Regions from separate parts of the Pseudomonas sp. NPDC089752 genome, predicted to be linked through region 1. Evidence: riboswitches for the same ligand, from Rfam matches in the RefSeq annotation. Region 1 holds a riboswitch; the other holds the start of a gene.
What was found. A riboswitch is a leader RNA that binds a small molecule or an ion and turns the genes downstream of it on or off. The one in region 1 is predicted to bind cobalamin.

Region 1 (9,771 bases):
ACGGGTAGAAGCCGAGGCATCGACAATGACCAGCCACAATTCTGCGCTCTGAACCTGGCGCTGCTGCCAGCAAAGGTCCTGGCGCAGGCGCGGGCGCCCTTTGAGCAAGGTCGCAAGCCAGGCCACCCGCCCCGTTTGCGCCGCACGCGCACGGCCACGGCTGCCGCCAGACGCTTTACCGATAATGGGCATGGCATCCGCCACCTTGTTGCCGGGAGGGCGGATGCTCAGGGCTTTTTTGCCCAGTTCGGCACCTCGCGCCGGGCCCCACTGGCGACTGGCTGGGCGGGCAGCGCGCCCCAATCGCCCTGCCCGCCCTGACCCGGTTGATCCTGCCCGCCTGCCGGAGGTGGCGCCGAAGGCGGCTCGATGGCAGGTGAGTGACGACGGCGATGGCGCAGGGCGAACTCCGCCACCGCCTCGACATCACCCTCTTCGATGGCCTCGCCGCCGCGCCAGGCGCAGTGGGCACGCGCGGCACGCAACCAGACCAGGTCGGCACGCAAACCGTCGACCCCGGCGGCAAAGCAACGCTCGGTAATCCAGGCCAGGGCCTGATCATCCAGTGCAATCGCCGCCAGGGCCTGCCGGGCTGCCTGGCAGCGCCCCCGCAACTGCGCCTGAGCCTCGGCCCATTGTTCACAGAAGGCCTGCGGATCGGTGTCGAAGGCCAGACGACGTCGAATGATCTGCTGACGCGCAGCGGGTTCGGGCAAACCTTCGAGCACAACGTTCAGGCCAAAACGGTCGAGCAGTTGCGGGCGCAATTCGCCTTCTTCGGGGTTCATGGTGCCGATCAGGACGAAGCGCGCACTGTGTCGATGGGAAATGCCATCACGCTCGACGCGGTTGGTGCCGCTGGCAGCCACGTCCAGCAACAGATCGACCAATGTGTCGGGCAGCAGGTTGACTTCATCGACATACAGCACGCCACCATCGGCCTGAGCCAGTACGCCCGGTGAAAACTGCGCCTTGCCCTGCCCCAGCGCGGCATCGAGGTCGAGTGTGCCGACCAGACGTTCTTCGCTGGCGCCCAGCGGCAAGGTCACGAACGGCCCCTCGCCCAGCAGGTCGGCCAGGCCGCGAGCCAAGGTACTTTTGGCCATGCCACGCGGCCCCTCTATCAGGACCCCGCCGATCTTCGGATCGATGGCGGTCAGGCACAGGGCAAGCTTGAGCGCTTCGGCGCCGACCACGGCCGCCAGGGGAAACTGCACGGGTTCACTCATTTCAAGCCTGTTCCTCGCCGTCGAGCAATTGCTCTTCCAGGGCTTCGCGGTATTCGCCAGGGGCTTCCCAGAGGCCGCGCTGCTGGGCCTCGAGCAGACGCTCGGTGAGGTCACGCAAGGCCTCGGGGTTGTGCTCGCGCATGAAATTGCGAGTCGCCGGGTCGAGCACATAGGCATCGGCCAGCGACTGGTAATGATGGTCGTCGATCAGGTGCGTGGTCGCGTCGAAGGCGAACAGGTTGTCGACCGTAGCCGCCAGTTCGAACGCACCTTTATAGCCATGGCGCTTGGCGCCGTCGATCCACTTGGGGTTCAAGGCGCGGGCGCGGATGACGCGGTTAAGCTCTTCCTTCAGGGTGCGGATGCGTGGCCGGTCCACCTGGCTGTGATCGCCGTGATAACTGGCCACTGCGCTGCCCGACAAGGTCTCGGAGGCGGCCAGCATGCCCCCCTGGAACTGGTAATAGTCATTGGAGTCGAGCAGGTCGTGCTCGTGGTTGTCCTGATTCTGCAGGACCGCCTGCACTTGCCCCAGGCGCCGGGCGAACTGAGCCCGCGCCGGTGTGCCTTCGTCGCTGGCGCCATAGGCGTAGCCGCCATGGTTGAGGTACACCTCGGCCAGGTCATCACGGCTGTGCCACAGGCGACCATCAATGGCATTCTGCACCCCGGCACCATAGGCACCGGGCTTGGCCCCGAATACACGCCAACCGGCCTGGCGTGCAGCTTGTTCAGCCTCCACACCTTGCGCTTGCAGGGCTGCACGCTCGCTGCGCACCCGCGCGGCGAGTGGGTTGGCATCATCCGGTTCGTCCAGCGCCGCCACCGCCTGCACGGCCGCATCGAACAGGCGAATCAGGTTGCCGAAGGCATCGCGGAAGAAGCCCGATACCCTCAGGGTCACGTCCACCCGTGGGCGGTCGAGCAGGCTCAACGGCAGAATCTCGAAATCGTCGACGCGCTGGCTGCCGGTGGCCCACACTGGCCGCACACCCATCAGCGCCATGGCCTGGGCAATGTCGTCGCCGCCCGTGCGCATGGTCGCGGTGCCCCACACCGACAGGCCGAGCTGGCGCAAGTGATCGCCGTGGTCCTGCAGATGGCGTTCGAGGATCAGGTTGGCCGAGGCGAAACCCAGGCGCCAGGCTGTGGTGGTGGGCAAGTTGCGCACATCCACGGTATAGAAGTTGCGGCCGGTGGGCAGTACATCCAGGCGCCCACGGCTAGGTGCTCCGCTGGGGCCGGCCGGCACGAAGCGCCCGGCCAGGGCTGCAAGCAGCCCGTTGATTTCAGCCGCACCGCAAGCGTCCAGGTTGGGCGCTACCTGCTCCAGCAAGGCTTGCACCACCTCGTGTACTGGCTGCCAGTGGGTCTCGACGGGCAACTGAAGGGTACCGTTGAGCGCTTGCTCGATAATCTGCAGCGCCAGCAACTCAAGGCGCTCGCGGGTGTCACCGCAGGTGCGCCACGCGGCTTCGCTGATGGTTTGCAGCAGTGCAGGACGTGGGCCAGCCCAGGCCTGCCCGAGGTCGCAGTCCAACGGGTCGAAGCCCAGCGCCATGGCCTTGGCGAGCGAGCGCAGCAAGCTGGCATTGCCGCCGCGGCCATCGCCGCGTTCGACCCGCAGCAGGGCGAGCAAGGTGTCAATGCGCAAGCGCGCTTGTGGGGACTCGCCGAACACATGCAAACCGTCGCGAATCTGCGATTCCTTGAGGTCGCACAGGTAGGTATCCAGGCGCGGCAGCCACACGGCGGCATCATCCAACTGGCCTTCCAGCTGCAGTTCACGGTCGATGTGGTTGGCCTTCACCAGGTCAAGAATGTCGCCCTGCAGTTCCCGGGCGCGCCGTGGGTCGAGCATCTGCGCTTCGTAGAATTCATCGGCCAGTTGCTCCAGATGGCGCAGTGGCCCGTAGGTTTCGGCACGCGTCAGCGGCGGCATCAGATGGTCGATGATTACCGCTTGGGTGCGGCGCTTGGCCTGGGCCCCCTCGCCCGGGTCGTTGACGATGAACGGGTAGATATTCGGCAGCGGGCCCAGCAGCGCATCGGGCCAGCACTGGGCGGACAGGCCGACGCCCTTGCCGGGCAGCCATTCGAGGTTGCCGTGCTTGCCGACATGGATGACCGCATCGGCGGCGTAGGCATGGCGCAGCCAGAAATGGAACGCCAGGTAGCCATGTGGCGGCACCAGGTCCGGGTCGTGGTACACGGCACTGGGGTCCACTTGATAGCCACGCGCCGGCTGGATACCAACGAAGGTCAGGCCAAAACGCAGGCCGGCGACCATCAGACGGCCGCTGCGGTACATCGGGTCCTGCTCGGGCGGGCCCCAACGTTCCAGAACAGCCTGGCGGTTCGCTTCGGGCAGGCGGTCGAAGGCGGCCTGGTAATCCGCCATGCTCAGACTCTGCGCGCAGGGGCGCTGGTCGAGGTGTTCGAGATCGTTGGTGACACCGCCAAGCAGCTGATGAATCAGCTGCGTGCCGCTGCTGGGCAGTTCGGCCAGCGGGTAGCCTTCGGCTTGCAGGGCTTTGAGGATATTCAGAGCCGCCGCAGGGGTATCCAGCCCAACGCCGTTGCCGATGCGCCCATCACGGGTCGGGTAGTTGGCCAGCACCAGCGCCACGCGTTTCTGCCCATTGGGCAGGCGCGCCAGCTCGACCCAACGCCGTGCCAGTTCGGCGACGAAGTCCATGCGCTCGGGATGGGCGCGGTAGCAGACCACGTCGGACTGGCTGCGCTCACTGCGCCAGGCCATGTCCTTGAAGCTCACCGGGCGCGTGATGATGCGCCCATCCAGTTCTGGCAGGGCAATGTGCATGGCCAGGTCGCGGGCACCAAGGCCCTGCTCGCTGGCCTCCCAGCCGGGCTGGTTGTCCTGCGCGCAAATCGCCTGCAGCACCGGGATGTCGCGCCGGAACGGTCGCAGGTTGGGACATTCCGGGCTGGACAGGGCAAAGCCTGTCGTGTTGATCAGCACCTCGGCGCCTACTTCATCCAGCCAACCTTCAACCTGCTCCAGGCAGGCGCTTTCCTTGAGACTGGCGACGGCGATCGGCAACGGGTTGAGCCCAGCGGCCAGCAGCCGTTCGCAGAAAACGTCTATGAACGCGGTGTTGGCCGCCTGCAGGTGCGAGCGGTAGAACAGCAGCGGCGCCACCGGATGTTCCGGGTGCCACTGGGCGTACCAGTCCTCCAGGGCGGCTGCGGGGATGTGCGGATGGTAGACCGAGGTGCGTGGCAATGGCTGCGGCGCATCCCAGCTGTAATCGCGGCCCAGCCACTGATTGGCCAGGCACTTGAACAGGTTGACGGCATTGGCCTTGCCACCTTGGCGCAAGTAATGCCACAGGCGCTCGGCCGGCTCGCCCGTGACCGTGCCAAGGCCGGTCAGCTCGGGGTCGGGACGATCGTCACCGGGCACCAGGATCAACTGTACGCCGCGCGAGGCCAGTTCGACCAATTGCTCGACCCCATAGCGCCAGTAGCCGACGCCGCCGTGCAACGACACCAGGATCACCTTGGCATGGCGCAGGACCTCGTCGACGTACAAGTCGACCGAGGCGTGGTTTTGCACTTGCATGGGGTTGGCCAGGCGCAGGCTGGGGTAGTCATCCGGCAGTTGCTCGGCGGTTTCGGCGAGCAGGGCCAGGTGCGAATCGCCGCTGCAGAGGATCACCAGTTCGGCGGGCGTCTGGCCGAGGTCGGCGATGCTGTCGTCCGGCACGAAGCCGCCGGGCTGGGTCCGCAGCAGGTGCATGGGTCAGGCGCCCAGGGCTTGGCGCAGGCGCGCTTCCAGTTGCGCGGCATCGAGGTCCTGGCCAATCAGCACCAGGCGGGTGATGCGCGGCTCGTCGGCGCGCCAGGCGCGGTCGAAATGCTTGTCGAAGCGGGTGCCCACACCCTGTACCAGCAGGCGCATCGGCTTGCCGGGGATGGCCGCGAAGCCCTTGGCGCGCAGGATGCCGAACTCCACCACCAACTGGGTCAGCGCATCGAGCAACAGGGCTTCGTCAGCTTCAGGCAGGTCGATGGAAATGGAATCGAAGGCGTCATGGTCGTGATCGTCATGATCGTCGCCGTCGTGGTGCGAGTCATGGTGAGTACGGCGGCCATCGATGTGCGCCTCCGACTCGGCGCCCACGCCCAGCAGCACTTCCAGCGGCAAGCGCCCGCTGCTGGCTTCGATCACCTTGACCGCTGGCGGCAGTTCTTCAGCAACCTCAGCGCGTACTTTGGCCAGGCCCTCGGCGCCGATCAGGTCGGCTTTGTTCAGCACCACCAGGTCGGCGCTGGCCAACTGATCGGCGAACAATTCATGCAGGGGCGATTCATGGTCCAAGTTGGGGTCGAGCTTGCGCTGGGCATCGACCTGGTCCGGGTAGGCGGCGAAGGTGCCGGCGGCTACGGCTGGGCTGTCGACGACGGTAATGACCGCATCAACGGTGCAGGCGTTGCGGATTTCCGGCCACTGGAAAGCTTGCACCAGCGGTTTGGGCAGGGCCAGACCGCTGGTTTCGATGAGAATGTGATCAAGGTCGCTGCGGCGCGCCACCAGTTCGCGCATCACCGGGAAGAACTCTTCCTGCACGGTGCAGCACAGGCAGCCGTTGGCCAACTCATAGACGCGGCCGCTCGCCTCTTCCTCGGTGCAGCCGATGCTGCACTGCTTGAGGATTTCGCCGTCGATGCCGAGTTCGCCGAATTCGTTGACGATCACTGCGATGCGGCGGCCCTGGGCGTTGTCGAGCATGTGCCGGAGCAAGGTGGTCTTGCCCGAGCCGAGGAAGCCGGTGACGATGGTGACGGGGAGCTTGGCCAGTGTTTTCATGTCGCGTTGCCCTTGGCAGGATGGCGCGGGCATGCGGGACGAAAGCCGCGGGCCAGATGGCCGGGCTCGTTCGCCACCGGATCACCCCGCCCGGTTGAAAGTCGAAAACGTTGCGAGGCAGGTCTCCTGGCTTGCACCGTTCCGGCCCCTCTTTGAACAGGGCTGGCGGGATGACGCCTTCCCGCGTCTGGGCGCAGTGGCTGTGTCGATCCGTTTCGGTGCTTACAGTTGCGGGGGGCAGCCGCGGCTTGTACCGCGTTCCCGTCTTAGCTTCGGCGTGGCCGAAGAACCTCGAAGCGGCAAGGCTACGCGGGGGGGTGGGGATGGTCAACTCATGGCTTGAGATTTGTATTGGTCTGTAGATCGAGCGCCGCCCGCGGCGCATCGCGGATGAATCCGCTCCTACAGGCCACCACGGCCGCCGTTGCCACAAATGGCCGTGGGTAGACCGTAGGAGCGGATTCATCCGCGATGCGCCGCGCGGCGGCGCTCGATCTCAAGGGCAATACAAATCTCAAGCGAACACACCGCCCCCAACCAATTGACGCAAACCCTCCCCCGTGCTCTCCTTACACCTCGCGTTCAGGTGCCCCCACGGGGGTGAAACGGGAAACCGGTGCGTCGCAGGCCCCCACCAGGGCGCGACAAACCCGGTGCTGCCCCCGCAACGGTAAGCGAGTGAAACGTCTGGACCACTGTGCCACGCAGTACGGCATGGGAAGGTGACGCTTTATCAGGAGCCCTGCTCCTCCTCGCAAGCCCGGAGACCGGCCTGGCGTTCATGAACACCCCGCGGTGGGCGGGCGCTGTCGCATTCCCCTGGGCCTTGAGGTCCGGGGTTGTCGCGCTCGCCTGTGCCCCGTTGCCCATACAAAAGCAAAGCAGAGGAACGCGTCATGCCCATCACCAGCACCAAGCACGCTATCGCCACTCCCGTCACCCTCAGCCAGCGCGTGGTCATCGCCGCCGCCGCCAGCTTGCTGGGCCTGTGCCTGGTCTACTTCGCCGGTTTTTCGCACCTCGAAGCCGTGCACAATGCCGCGCATGACACCCGCCACAGCGCCGCCTTCCCCTGCCACTGAGACCGCCCCATGATCAAGCGTATTGCCCGCACCGCCGGGTTCAGCGGCCTGCTTGCAGCCTTGCTGCTTACCCTGTTGCAAAGTTTCTGGGTGGCTCCGTTGATTCTGCAGGCGGAAACCTACGAATCGGCGGCGCCTGCCGTCGAGCAGCACAGCCATGACGGTGAAGCAGCCGTTGCCCATGAACATGCCGCCGGGCATGAACACAGCGAAGAGGCCTGGTCGCCAGAAGACGGCTGGCAGCGCATCCTCTCCACCACCGGTGGCAATCTGGTCGTCGCCGTCGGCTTCGCACTGATACTCGCTGCCCTTTACAGCCTGCGCGAGCCTGGCCGCGTTGGCACCGGTGCGCTCTGGGGCCTGGCTGGCTTCGCCGTGTTCTGCCTGGCGCCCACGCTGGGCCTGCCGCCCGAGCTGCCCGGTACTGCCGCCGCCGACCTCGGCCTGCGTCAGAGTTGGTGGATCGGTACTGCTGCCAGCACAGCTGCCGGCCTGGCCCTGCTGGTATTTGCCCGGCACTGGCTGCTCAAGGCGCTGGGCGTGGTATTGCTGGTGATGCCCCATGTCATCGGCGCACCACAGCCCGAAGTTCACGCAAGTCTGGCCCCCGAAGCCCTGGAAACTCAGTTCAAGATCGCTTCGTGGCTGACCAATGCCGCCTTCTGGCTGGCCCTGGGGCTGCTCAGTGCCTGGCTGTATCGCCGCTCCAGCCAGGCGTGATGGCCAGCGAACAACCGCAGCTGGCGCTGTACGCCGGCTTCGGTTGCCGCCGGGGCTGCCCGGTGGACATTCTCGACACCCTGCTGCGCCAAGCACTGGACAACCATGGCCTGGCGCTGTCAGCCTTGCAGGGCATCGCCAGTATCGCCTTGAAAGCCGACGAGCCTGGCCTGCTACAACTCGCCAAACGTCACAACCTGCCATTGGTGATCTTCTACGCCAACCAGCTCCAGGCGTTCGAGCCCTTGCTCAGCCATCGCTCCGCGCAAGCCTTTGCCCACAGTGGCTGCTGGGGCGTTGCGGAGAGCACGGCGCTGGCGCTGGCGCAGCTCAATCACGGCAGTACCCAGCTGCGGGTGCCACGGCAAACGCTCGGCGCCGCTACCCTCGCCCTCGCCTGCGGCGAATAATCGCAACATCCAAGGATTTTTCATGACGGTCTACTTCATTGGCGCCGGCCCCGGTGACCCCGAGCTGATAACGGTCAAAGGGCAACGCCTGATCCGTCAATGCCCGGTGATCATCTATGCCGGCTCCTTGGTACCCGCCGCTGTACTCGAAGGCCACCAGGCCGAAACGCTCATCAACAGTGCTGAACTGCATCTGGAACAGATCATCGACGCCATGCGCACAGCGCATGCAAAAGGCCAGGACGTGGCCCGCGTGCACAGTGGCGACCCCAGCTTGTATGGAGCCATCGGCGAGCAGATCCGCCACCTGCGCGAGCTGGGTATCGACTACCAGATCATCCCTGGGGTGACGGCCACCGCTGCCAGCGCCGCCTTGCTGGGCTGCGAGCTGACCCTGCCCGAGGTGGCGCAGACCGTCATCCTCACCCGTTACGGCGACAGCTCACCGATGCCTGCCGGGGAACAACTGGGCGATCTTGCCCGGCATGGCAGCACCTTGGCCATCCACCTCGGGGTCAAGCACCTGGCACGCATCGTCGACGAACTCCTGCCCCATTACGGCAGCGGCTGCCCTGTGGCCGTGGTGCACCGCGCGACCTGGCCGGACCAGGACTGGGTGCGCGGCACCCTCGGCGACATCGTCGAGCAAGTCGCCGCCAAGGGCTTTCGTCGCACCGCCTTGATCCTCGTTGGCCACGTGTTGGGAGACGCGCCGTTCGCCGCATCCGCCCTGTATCGCGCCGGCCATGCACACCTCTATCGGCCAGCCGACTAACCGTTGCCAAGTGCCCAATGGCCGGAGCAGACTCCAGGTTCCTGACCACGGACTGGAGTCATGCCCATGCTGGCGCTACGCCCTAATTGCGAATGCTGCAATGCTGATCTGCCGGGCGATAGCCCTGATGCGCTGATCTGCTCGTTCGAATGCACGTTCTGCCGCCTTTGTGCCGAAACCCGCTTCCACGGCCGCTGCCCCAATTGTACCGGCCAGCTGCTGCAACGCCCCGCCCGCGTCGGCCAGGCGTTGCACAACAATCCCGCTTCTACTCAGCGCGTTCTGAAATCCCACACCGCCTGCAAGTAACCAATCATTGCAGATAACATCGAAGTCGATCCAAAGATGCCTGTTTTCAGGCATTTTTGTAGGATTTTTCAACAACGCCAACATCATTAGTCAACAGATCTATACTCGCCATTACCAAGGCGTCGGAATGGTCGTATCGTGCTGCGCTGCAGAAAGATCTTGCAGACGTATTCCTGATTAGCTCAGGGAATTGGCCCACATTCCGACAGGAGTTATCTTCATGACAACCGTGCTGATCGTCGACGACCACTCTACCGTTCGATTTGCCGTACGCATGCTGCTTGAGCGCGAGCGCTTTCAAGTCATTGGTGAAGTCGACAACGGTAGCGAAGTGGCTCAGGTAGCTCGCAAGCTGCAACCTGATGTGGTGGTCCTGGACATCGGCCTACCTGGACTGGACGGCATGGAAGTG
Region 2 (9,771 bases), on a different contig from region 1:
CAGGTACAGCAGCTTGAGCACGTACAGGTGCAGCAGGTAGAAGAACATCGGTGCCGCGCCAAATACCGCCAGGGCGCTGATCCAGCGAGCCTGCCCTGCGCGTTCGAAGGCGCGCAGCAACAGCAGGCCACAGCCCAGGGTCAGGGTGAGGAACAGCAGCGAAGGCGGGTATTTGGTGATATTGAAAAAGCTCATCAGCGTCTGCGTGAATGTCGGGTAGCCGCTCCACGGCGCTTCGCCGTAGCCGTTGAGCATGCGCAGCACGACGAAGCCCAGCAACGCGATCACGCCGGCCAGCAGCAGTCGATTCTGGCGTTTTTGCGCATCCTTGCCACGGGCAAACCATGGGCCAAGGCCATAGCCCAGGGCGATCACGCCAATCCAAGGCAGCACCGGGTAGGAAGTACGCAGGCGCAGGCTATCGGAAAATTCCAGCCAACCCCGATCATGCAAAATCGCCCACGGTACATGCATGGCCGACTCCACGCCGAAGTGCAGGCCATCGAGCAGGTTGTGGCCAGCGATGATCACGGCACCGACGGCCAGCAGAACAGGGCGCGGCAGCCACACCAGCAGCGACAGGGCGATCATGCTGACGCCGATGGCCCAGATCACCTGCAGGTAGATCACGCTGGGCGGCAGCTGGAAGGTCCAGGCGAAGTTGACCAGGGTGAGCTCCAGCACCACCAGGAACAGGCCGCGCTTGAACAGGAACGCCGAAACATCGCTGCGGCCCTGGTACTTCTCGCCGTACAGCCAGGCCGACAGGCCCGTGAGCAGCACGAACACCGGCGCGCACAGGTGGGCCAGGGTGCGGCTGGCGAACAGCGTCGGGTCGGTGGCGTCGATGGTCATCGGGTCGCTGACCTGGCGGTGGAGGAAGAACGTCTCGCGGACGTGGTCGAGCAGCATGAAGAGGATTACCAGACCGCGTAGGGCGTCGATGCTCTGTAGGCGCTGGGTGAGCAGGGTGGGGGTGGCGCTTGTCATGGAGAGTCGCAGGCAGGAATGAATGTCAAATGAAACGTTATCTTATAACTATTTCATTTGAGTAGAAAGGTGTTTTTGTGTTGTTCATACCGGCCCTTTCGCGGGCAAGCCCGCTCCCACAGGTGCATCACTGATCGCGAGACAGCGGAGATCCTGTGGGAGCGGGCTTGCCCGCGAAGAGGCCGGTAAAGCCGACTCACATCAGAAGCTGTAATCCACCGTCGCAAAGTACGACCGCGGCACACCCATGATCCACTGCGTACCACTGAACGCCGACGCCACATACTCCCGGTCGAACAGGTTGTTCACCTGCAACCCCAAGCGCACATCCGGCAGCACCTGCCAGCCGATATTGGCATCGACCACGGTATACCCCGGCGCGCTCTGGGTGTTGGCCGTGTTGGCATAACGCTCGTCCACATAGCGCGCGCCAATACCGGCCTCGACCTGCTGGCCGAAGCCCTTGCTTAGCCACAGGTTGGCAGTGCGCCGTGGCACGTTAGCCGGGCGGTTGCCGGCGCGGTCCTGGGGCACGCCGCCGACCAGCTCGTCGAAGTCATCGTACTTGGCGCGCACCAGCGAGGCATTGGCTGACACTTGCCACTGCTGCGGCAAGGCCAGCTCCAGGGTCGCCTCCAGGCCATCGGAAGTCTGCTGCCCGGCCTGCTGTTTTTCATGGGTCAGCGGGTCATCCACCAGCAGCTTTTTCTTGACGATGTGGAAGGCGGCCAGTGTCCACTCGCCTCGACCGTCCCAGAAGCGCTGCTTGAGGCCCAGTTCGGTCTGCTTCGACTCGGTCAGGTCGTAGTTCATCTGCGTCGGGCTGAGGCTGACCAGGTTGTTCACCCCGTCCTCGCTCGTTGAGTACTGGCCGTACAGCGACAGGTTGTCGGTGGCGGCGAACACCAGCCCGGCGCGCCAGTTGCCGCCGTTCAGGCTGCGGTCGCTGCGGGTATCGTTGGTGAGATTGTCGCGGTCGATGTGGTTCTGGTCGCGCCGCACGCCGGTCACCAACGACAGGCGCTCGGTCAGTTGCAGGCGGTTCTCGGCGAACAGGGCGAAGGTGTGGGTGGTGGACAGGGTTTGCGGACGGGTCGGCGAGTCGCTGTGGAAGTACCCCGGCGCCGGCTGCCACGGGTCGATGTAGTCGCCGCCCACATCGTTGTACGGCGAGTTGCTGTCGACGTTGAAGCGCACCTTGTTGTACTCGGCGCCGACCACGGTCTTGCTCGCCAGGCCGAACAGCGAATGGTCGAAGGTGAAAGTCTGGCGGTCGCCGATCTGTTCCTGGTTGTGCTTGATCTCCAGGTAGCTCTGGCGCAGCAGCTGCTCACGGTCGGCGTCCCAGCTGTAGTCCTCGGCGTTGCGCCAGTGGCGGCGGCTCTTGATGTAGTAGAGCTGGTTGCTGGCGCTGAGCTGGTCGTTGATCGTCCAACCGGTGGTGAAGCGGGTCCACTCGTCGTGGTAGCGCTGCTGGTCATTCTGGATGTTGTAGTTCTTCTTGCGCAGGCTGCTGCGGTAGTGGCCGTCGATCAGCGGCGTGCCGTAGTAGTTGGCGGGCTCGGCGTCGCCACGCTCATGGGCCAGGGTGAAGCTCAGGTCGTCGCTGGCGTCGAAACGCAGCGCGGCGCTGAGGGCCAGGCTGCGCGAGTCGGTGCGGTCGACCCAGCCGTTGCCGGCCTGCTGGTTGAGGGTCAGGCGGTAGCTCAGGCGCTCGCTGAGGCTGCCGCCGCTGTCCAGGCCCAGTTGCTGGCGGTCCCAGGAGCCGTAGCCCAGGCGCACGTGGTTGCGGATGTCGCCGCTGAAGGGCTTCTTCGGGATCACGTTGATGACCGCACCGGTGGCGCCTTCGCCATACAGCACCGAGGCTGGGCCGCGGATCACATCGATGCGCTCGACCATCCACGGGTCGACCGGAAAGGTCTGGGTGCCGGCACCGGTATACAGGCGTGCGCCGTCGAACAGCGTCATCACCGAGCCGTGGCCGGTAAAGCCACGGGCCGACAAGCCGGTGCCGCCATCGCCGGGGCTGCCGACGAAGGTGATGCCCGGCGAGCGGGTCACGGCGTCCTGCACGGTAAGGTTGTTGCGTTGCTGGATCTCTTCGGCGGTGATGTTGCTGGTGCTGGCCGGGGTTTCCAGGGCGCTGAGGTTCAGCCGTGAGCCGGCCTGGGTCGGCGTGGCAAGGTCGACGTGCTGCTCATCGTGGGTGTCGGTGATGGCCGTGGAGGGTAGTGCCAGGACGGCGTTGTCGTGGTCATCGGCCAGGGCTGGCAGGGCGACGGCCAGGCAGGCCGCCAGCGGGTGAAGCTTGAAGAAACGGGACATGTCTTTCCACTGACTGCAGGAATGAATGGATCCCGGTGGAAAACACGCAAAGGCACAACCGCGCACGCAGGCGCGCACGCAGATACCGGCCTGCGCCCGCCCACCGCGGGTTGCCAAGTGAAGCTTCAGGCCGGTCTCCGGGCTTGCGAGGGTCATGACGCCTTCACCTTCCCATGCATGCGCACAGTGGTGTGTCGAAGGCCTCACTCGCTTACCGTTGCGGGGGCAGCGCCGGACTTGTCGTGGACCACGACGCACCGGCTTCCCGTTTCACCCTGCGCACGGCGGCGCAGGACACCTGAAACTGGCGCGCATCTGACCACTGGTCGGGGCGCGCGTCAATCATTTACCTGCCGTGGTGATCAGTGCGCCCCGGCCGACTTGCTCAGGTCGCTTTCGGCCCATTCGGTGTAGATGCAGGCATCGGCCACCGCCCAGCGCACCTTCACGGTATCGCCCGGTTGCATTGGCATGCCAGCAGCCGACAGCGCCTTCACCGTCAGTTCGGTGCCGCCCGGGGTCATCACATGGCAGGTCTGGCTTTCGCCGAGGAACAGTACTTCGCCGACTTTTGCATCGACCTCGTTCCAGCCTGCGGGCAACGGTTCGCGCGCAGCCTGCTCGGTGGTCAGGGCCAGGGCCTTTTCCGGACGCACCATGATCAGCGCATCCTGCCCGGCCGCCAGGCCAGGGGTCAGGCGGATCGCCACCGGTTGGCCTTCGAAACTGCCTGCACCATGGCTGCTGGCCTTGATACGCAGGAAGTTCGAGTTGCCCAGGAATGAGGCGACGAAGGCGTTCGGTGGGTTCTGGTACAGATCGTAACCGGTGCCCAGGCCGACGATCTTGCCGTGGCTGAAGATCGCGATGCGCTGGGACAGGCGCATGGCTTCTTCCTGGTCGTGGGTCACGTAGACGATGGTGATGCCCAGCCGGCGGTGCAGCTGGCGCAGTTCGTCCTGCAGGTCTTCGCGCAGTTTCTTGTCCAGTGCGCCGAGCGGCTCGTCCATCAGCAGGATGCGCGGCTCGTACACCAGCGCACGGGCAATCGCCACGCGCTGCTGTTGGCCACCGGACATCTGCGAGGGCTTGCGATGGGCGAATTTCTCCAGTTGCACCAGCTTGAGCATGGCGTCGACCCGCTTGTTGATCTCGGCAGCGCCGAGCTTGCGGATGGCCAACGGGAAGGCGATGTTGTCGCGCACGTTCAGGTGCGGGAACAGCGAGTAGCGCTGGAACACCATGCCGATGTCACGCTTGTGCGGTGGCACGTTCACCAGCGACTGGCCGTCGACCAGGATCTCGCCGCTGCTGGGCGTTTCGAAACCGGCCAGCATCGACAGGGTGGTGGACTTGCCCGAGCCGCTGGAGCCAAGGAAAGTGAGGAACTCGCCGTCCTGGATCTCAAGGTCGAGGTTGTCCACGGCGGTGAAGTCGCCGTAATGCTTGTTCAGGCCGCGCAGGCTGACCAGGGTCTTGTTGTGCGCGTTGTCTTTGATCACTGCACTCATTGTTGTTTTCTCCGCGCAATCAAGCGTTGACTTCGGTGCGCCGGCGCAAGGCGGCGGCGATGACCATGACCAACAGCGACAGGCCGATCAGCAGCGTCGAGGCGACGGCGATCACCGGGCTCAGGTCCTGGCGCAAGGTGGTCCACATTTTCACGGGCAGGGTCTGCAGATCGGGGCTGGCCATCATCACGCTGAGCACCACTTCGTCCCACGACACCAGGAAGGCGAACAGACCGCCGGCGATCATCCCCGGGCGAATCGCCGGGAAGGTCACCTTGAAGATCGCCTGCAGGCGCGAGGCCCCGCAAATCACGGCGGCATCTTCGATCGACTGGTCGAACAGTTTCAGCGAGTTGATGATCGAGATGATGGTGAAGGGCAGGGCGACGATCACATGGCTGACCACGAAGGCGAACAGCGTGCCGGTGTAGCCCAGCTTGAGGAACAGTGCGTACACCGCCACGGCGATAATCACCAGCGGCACGATCATCGGCATGGTGAACAGCCCGTAGAGCATCTCGCGGCCGGGGAAACGGCCACGCACCAGGGCAAATGCGGTAGGCAGGCCCAGCAGCACGGCGGCGATGGTCGTCAGCACAGCCACCTTGAGGCTGGCCAGCGCAGCATCCATCCACTCCGGGTTGGCGAAGAACTGCACATACCACTTGAAGGTCCAGCCCGGAGGCGGGAACACCAGCCACTGCGACGAGCCGAACGACAGCAGGATGATGAACACCACCGGCAGCAGCAGGAACGCCGCGATGACCCCGGTGGTCAGGTACAGGCCCGTGCGCAGCGGGCGGCCCATGGCATTGGGAGACAGAAGCATGGCGGATTACCTCGCGTTGCCGACCGGGGATTCCGGCTGCAGCTTCAGGTACAGGTAGAAGAGCACCAGGGTGATCACCACCAGCAGTGCGGCGGCGGCGCTGGCCAGGCCCCAGTTGAGGAACGACTGCACCTGCTGGATGATGAATTCGGGCAGCATCATGTTCTGCGCACCGCCGAGCAGGGCGGGGGTGACGTAGTAACCGAGCGACATCACGAACACCATCAGCGCGCCGGAGAACAGGCCCGAGCGGCACAGTGGCAGGAACACCTTCCAGAAGTTGGTCCAGGGGCTGGCGCCGCAGATCGAGCCGGCCTGCAGCACCATCGGGTCGATGGCGTGCATGGTCGCCTGCAGCGGCAGCACGATGAACGGGATCATGATGTAGCTCATGCCGATCACCACGCCGGTCAGGTTGTGCACCATTTCCAGCGGCGCATCGATGATGCCCATGGCCATCAACGCCTTGTTGATCACCCCCGAGCTCTGCAGCAGTACCAGCCACGAGTAGGTGCGCGCCAGCAGGCTGGTCCACATCGACAGCAGCACGATGTTCAGCAACCAGCGGCCCCAGCCGTTGGGCACCAAGGTGATCGCCCAGGCCAGCGGGAAGCCCAGCAGCACGCTGATCAGGGTGACCACGCCGGCCACCGAGAAGGTGTTGAACAGCACCCGTGCATAGGCCGAGTTGGCGAACAGCTGCTCGTAGTTGCCCAGCCCCGGCACGGGTTCCAGCACCCCGCGCAGCAGCAGGCCGATCAGCGGGGCGAAGAAGAACAGGCCAAGGAACAGCAAGGCCGGCAGCAGGTTACGGCTGCCTTTCCAGCGCCGGCTCATGGGTTCGCGCCGGGGTGCGGTTTGCGGGGCGCCGGTGCCCGTGGGGGCACCTTGCGCATTGTGCAGGGCGTTGATGGCGACTTTCATTTGACCAACCACTCATTCCAGCGCGCAGCGATGGCTTGGCCGTTCTTGGCCCAGTAGGCGAAGTCCAGCGTGACCTGGTCCTGGGCGTAGGCGGTCGGCAGGTTCTGCGCCAGGTCCTTGTCGAGCTTGGCGACGCTGTCGACGTTGACCGGGGCGTAGGCGGTCTTGTTGGCGAACTCGGCCTGGCCCTCGGCGCTGCTGGCGTTGGCCAGGAACTTCATGGCCGCGTCCTTGTTCTTGGCGCCTTTGGGGATGACCAGGAAGTCGGCCATGACCAGATTCTGCTTCCAGCTCACGCCCACCGGCGCGCCGTCTTGCTGCAGGGCGTAGACGCGGCCGTTCCAGAACTGCCCAAGCGAGGCTTCACCGGAGGCCAGCAGTTGCTGCGACTGAGCGCCACCGCCCCACCAGACGATGTCCTTCTTGATGGTGTCGAGCTTCTTGAAGGCGCGGTCCAGGTCCAGCGGGTAGAGCTTGTCGGGCGCGACGCCGTCGGCCAGCAGGGCCAGCTCCAGCACGCCGGGGCTTGGCCATTTGTACAGGGCGCGTTTGCCGGGGTAGGTCTTGGTGTCGAACAGCGCGGTCCAGTCCACCGGCTTGTTGGCGCCGAGCTTGCCTTCGTTGTAGCCGAGCACGAACGAGAAGAAGAACGAGCCGACGCCGTGGTCGCTGACGAAGCGTGGGTCGATCTTGTCGCGTTTGATCTGGTTGAAATCGAGGGGTTCGAGCAGGCCTTCGCTGGCGGCACGCAGGGCGAAATCGGCTTCCACGTCGACCACGTCCCATTGCACGTTGCCGCTCTCGACCATGGCCTTGAGCTTGCCGTAGTCGGTCGGGCCGTCCTGGACGACTTTGATGTCGGTCGATTTGCTGAAGGGTACGGCCCATGCCTCTTTCTGGGCGTCCTGGGTGGTCCCACCCCAGCTGACGAAATTCAGGCTGTCGGCGGCCTGCACGGCCTGACATGCCAGGGTCAGCAGGCTGGCGGACAGCACTGCGGTTACACGTTTGCTCAACAGCATGGTTACGCCCTCGTTGCTTTTGTTATTCGAGGCGGGGCTTTTGGGTGCGCCCGCCAACAGTATTCGGGGAGCAGCTAAAACAAAGTGTCAGTGGCCGTTTTGAGTGTAGGCGGCGGCCTGCGATTTTAAGGTCTACGGGATATCATATTATGGTATTCCAAGCTTTTGGCAAGAGGATAAGGCGACCGGCCATCACTAATCTCTCGACCCTGCTTGGCACACTGTGGGAGCGGGCTTGCCCCGCGAAGGCGTCGGTGGATTCACTGCCGCCTTCGCGGGGCAAGCCCGTTCCCACAAGTGCCCGCTTCAGCTCAACATCCCGGGCTCGAACGGGATGCTTTGCACCACCTCCAGCTCATATCCCGCCAACCCCGCATACTTGAGCGGCGGCCCCAGGTGACGCAGCTTGCCCACGCCCAGGTCTTGAAGAATCTGCGCGCCGGTACCGACCTCCGAGTACACCTTCGACTGCCCGCGCTGGTAAGGCCGCACGGGCTGAGTCAGCTGCGGCACCCGCTCCAGCAGTGCCTGAGACGATTCGTGGTTGGCCAAAATGACCACCACCCCGGCGCCTTCCTCGGCAACCCGCTGCAGCGCCGCCCACAGCGTCCAGTTGGCCGGCCCGGCATATTCAGCGCCGACCAGGTCGCGCAGGGGGTCGATCACATGCACGCGCACCAGGGTGGGGTGCTCGCGGCGGATATCGCCCATGACCATGGCCATGTGCACACCGCCTTCGATACGGTCCTCATAGGTGACCAGGCGGAAGCTGCCATGCACCGTCGGCAGCTCGCGTTCGCCGATGCGCTTGATGGTCTGCTCGGTGCTCAGGCGATAGTGGATCAGGTCGGCGATGGTGCCGATCTTGATGCCGTGGGCGGCGGCGAACACTTCCAGGTCCGGGCGGCGGGCCATGGTGCCGTCGTCGTTGAGCACCTCGACGATCACCGAGGCTGGGGCGAAACCGGCCAGGCGCGCCAGATCGCAACCCGCTTCGGTGTGGCCGGCGCGGGTCAGCACACCGCCTTCGCGGGCGCGCAGGGGGAAGATATGGCCTGGCTGTACCAGGTCTTCGGGGCGCGCGTCAGCCGCCATCGCCGCCGCCACGGTGCGCGCCCGGTCGGCAGCGGAAATGCCGGTGGTGACGCCAGTGGCGGCCTCGATCGACACGGTGAAGGCGGTGCTGAACACGCTGCCGTTGGCCGGTACCATCTGCTCCAGGCCCAGGCGCTGACAGTGCTCGTCTGTCAGGGTCAGGCAGATCAGGCCGCGCGCTTCGCGGGCCATGAAGTTGATGGCCTGGGCGTCACAGCGCTCGGCGGCGATCAGCAGGTCGCCTTCGTTTTCCCGATCTTCGTCGTCCACCAACAGGACCATCTTGCCTTGCCGGTAGTCCTCGAGGAGTTCTTCGATGCTGTTGAAGGCCATGTTGCACGCTCACTGTGATGGGGTGATTATTATGGTATACCATCATACATAAATAATTCGGCAACAGGAGAGCAGCGGATGAAAGCGTATTGGATCGCCCACGTCGACGTGACCGACCCGGAGCAATATCAGCAGTACACCCAGCGGGCGCCTGCTGCCTTCGTGGCATTTGGCGGGCGCTTACTGGCGCGGGGCGGAAGGAGCGAGGCGATGGAGGGGCGGCCGACGCCGCAACGCAGCGTGGTGATCGAGTTCGAATCGTATGAGCAGGCGGTGGCCTGCTATCGGTCCGATCTGTACCAGGAGGCGTGCAGCCATCGCCAGGGTGTGGCGAAGGCTGAGGTCATCATTGTTGAAGGGTTCGAGCCCTGAGCTGATCAATACCGGCCCTTTCGCGGGGCAAGCCCGCTCCCACAGGATCTCCACTTGCTCGAAGGCTGTGGTGAACCTGTGGGAGCGGGCTTGCCCCGCGAAGGGGCCAGTCCTGCTTATGGCATCCCCGGCAACTCATGCGGCCGCAGATCAAACACCAGCACCTCCGCATCCAAGCCATTGCTCAACTCCAGAAGCTGCTCCTGCCGCACCCGCACACCATCACCCTCATTCAGCACCTGCCCATTGAGCTCGATACTGCCCCGCGCCACATGCACATAACCGTGGCGGTTCTCCGGCAAGGTCAGCCTCGCCCGCTCCGCGCCGTCGAACAGCCCGGCGTACACCCGCGCGTTCTGCCGTACCT

Region 2: another riboswitch for cobalamin. It lies ahead of ACIPZF_RS19405 (TonB-dependent receptor); the one in region 1 lies ahead of cobW (cobalamin biosynthesis protein CobW).

What each region holds. Positions count from the first base shown of each region.
Region 1 covers NZ_JBIVGP010000015.1:75,973-85,743, reverse strand. Annotated here, with positions in the region: gene ACIPZF_RS22140 (VWA domain-containing protein) at 1-192, opposite strand, end outside; gene ACIPZF_RS22135 (ATP-binding protein) at 228-1,229, opposite strand; gene cobN (cobaltochelatase subunit CobN) at 1,231-4,992, opposite strand; gene cobW (cobalamin biosynthesis protein CobW) at 4,996-6,063, opposite strand; cobalamin riboswitch at 6,162-6,372, opposite strand; cobalamin riboswitch at 6,631-6,854, shown strand; gene ACIPZF_RS22120 (CbtB-domain containing protein) at 6,960-7,145, shown strand; gene ACIPZF_RS22115 (CbtA family protein) at 7,155-7,865, shown strand; gene ACIPZF_RS22110 (cobalamin biosynthesis protein) at 7,865-8,275, shown strand; gene cobM (precorrin-4 C(11)-methyltransferase) at 8,298-9,050, shown strand; gene ACIPZF_RS22100 (DUF1272 domain-containing protein) at 9,117-9,359, shown strand; gene ACIPZF_RS22095 (response regulator) at 9,580-9,771, shown strand, end outside.
Region 2 covers NZ_JBIVGP010000011.1:158,536-168,306, forward strand. Annotated here, with positions in the region: gene ACIPZF_RS19400 (DUF1624 domain-containing protein) at 1-990, opposite strand, end outside; gene ACIPZF_RS19405 (TonB-dependent receptor) at 1,192-3,318, opposite strand; cobalamin riboswitch at 3,429-3,635, opposite strand; gene ACIPZF_RS19410 (ABC transporter ATP-binding protein) at 3,681-4,829, opposite strand; gene ACIPZF_RS19415 (ABC transporter permease) at 4,849-5,658, opposite strand; gene ACIPZF_RS19420 (ABC transporter permease) at 5,665-6,582, opposite strand; gene ACIPZF_RS19425 (ABC transporter substrate-binding protein) at 6,579-7,604, opposite strand; gene ribBA (bifunctional 3,4-dihydroxy-2-butanone-4-phosphate synthase/GTP cyclohydrolase II) at 7,911-9,032, opposite strand; gene ACIPZF_RS19435 (DUF1330 domain-containing protein) at 9,111-9,404, shown strand; gene ACIPZF_RS19440 (pirin family protein) at 9,521-9,771, opposite strand, start outside.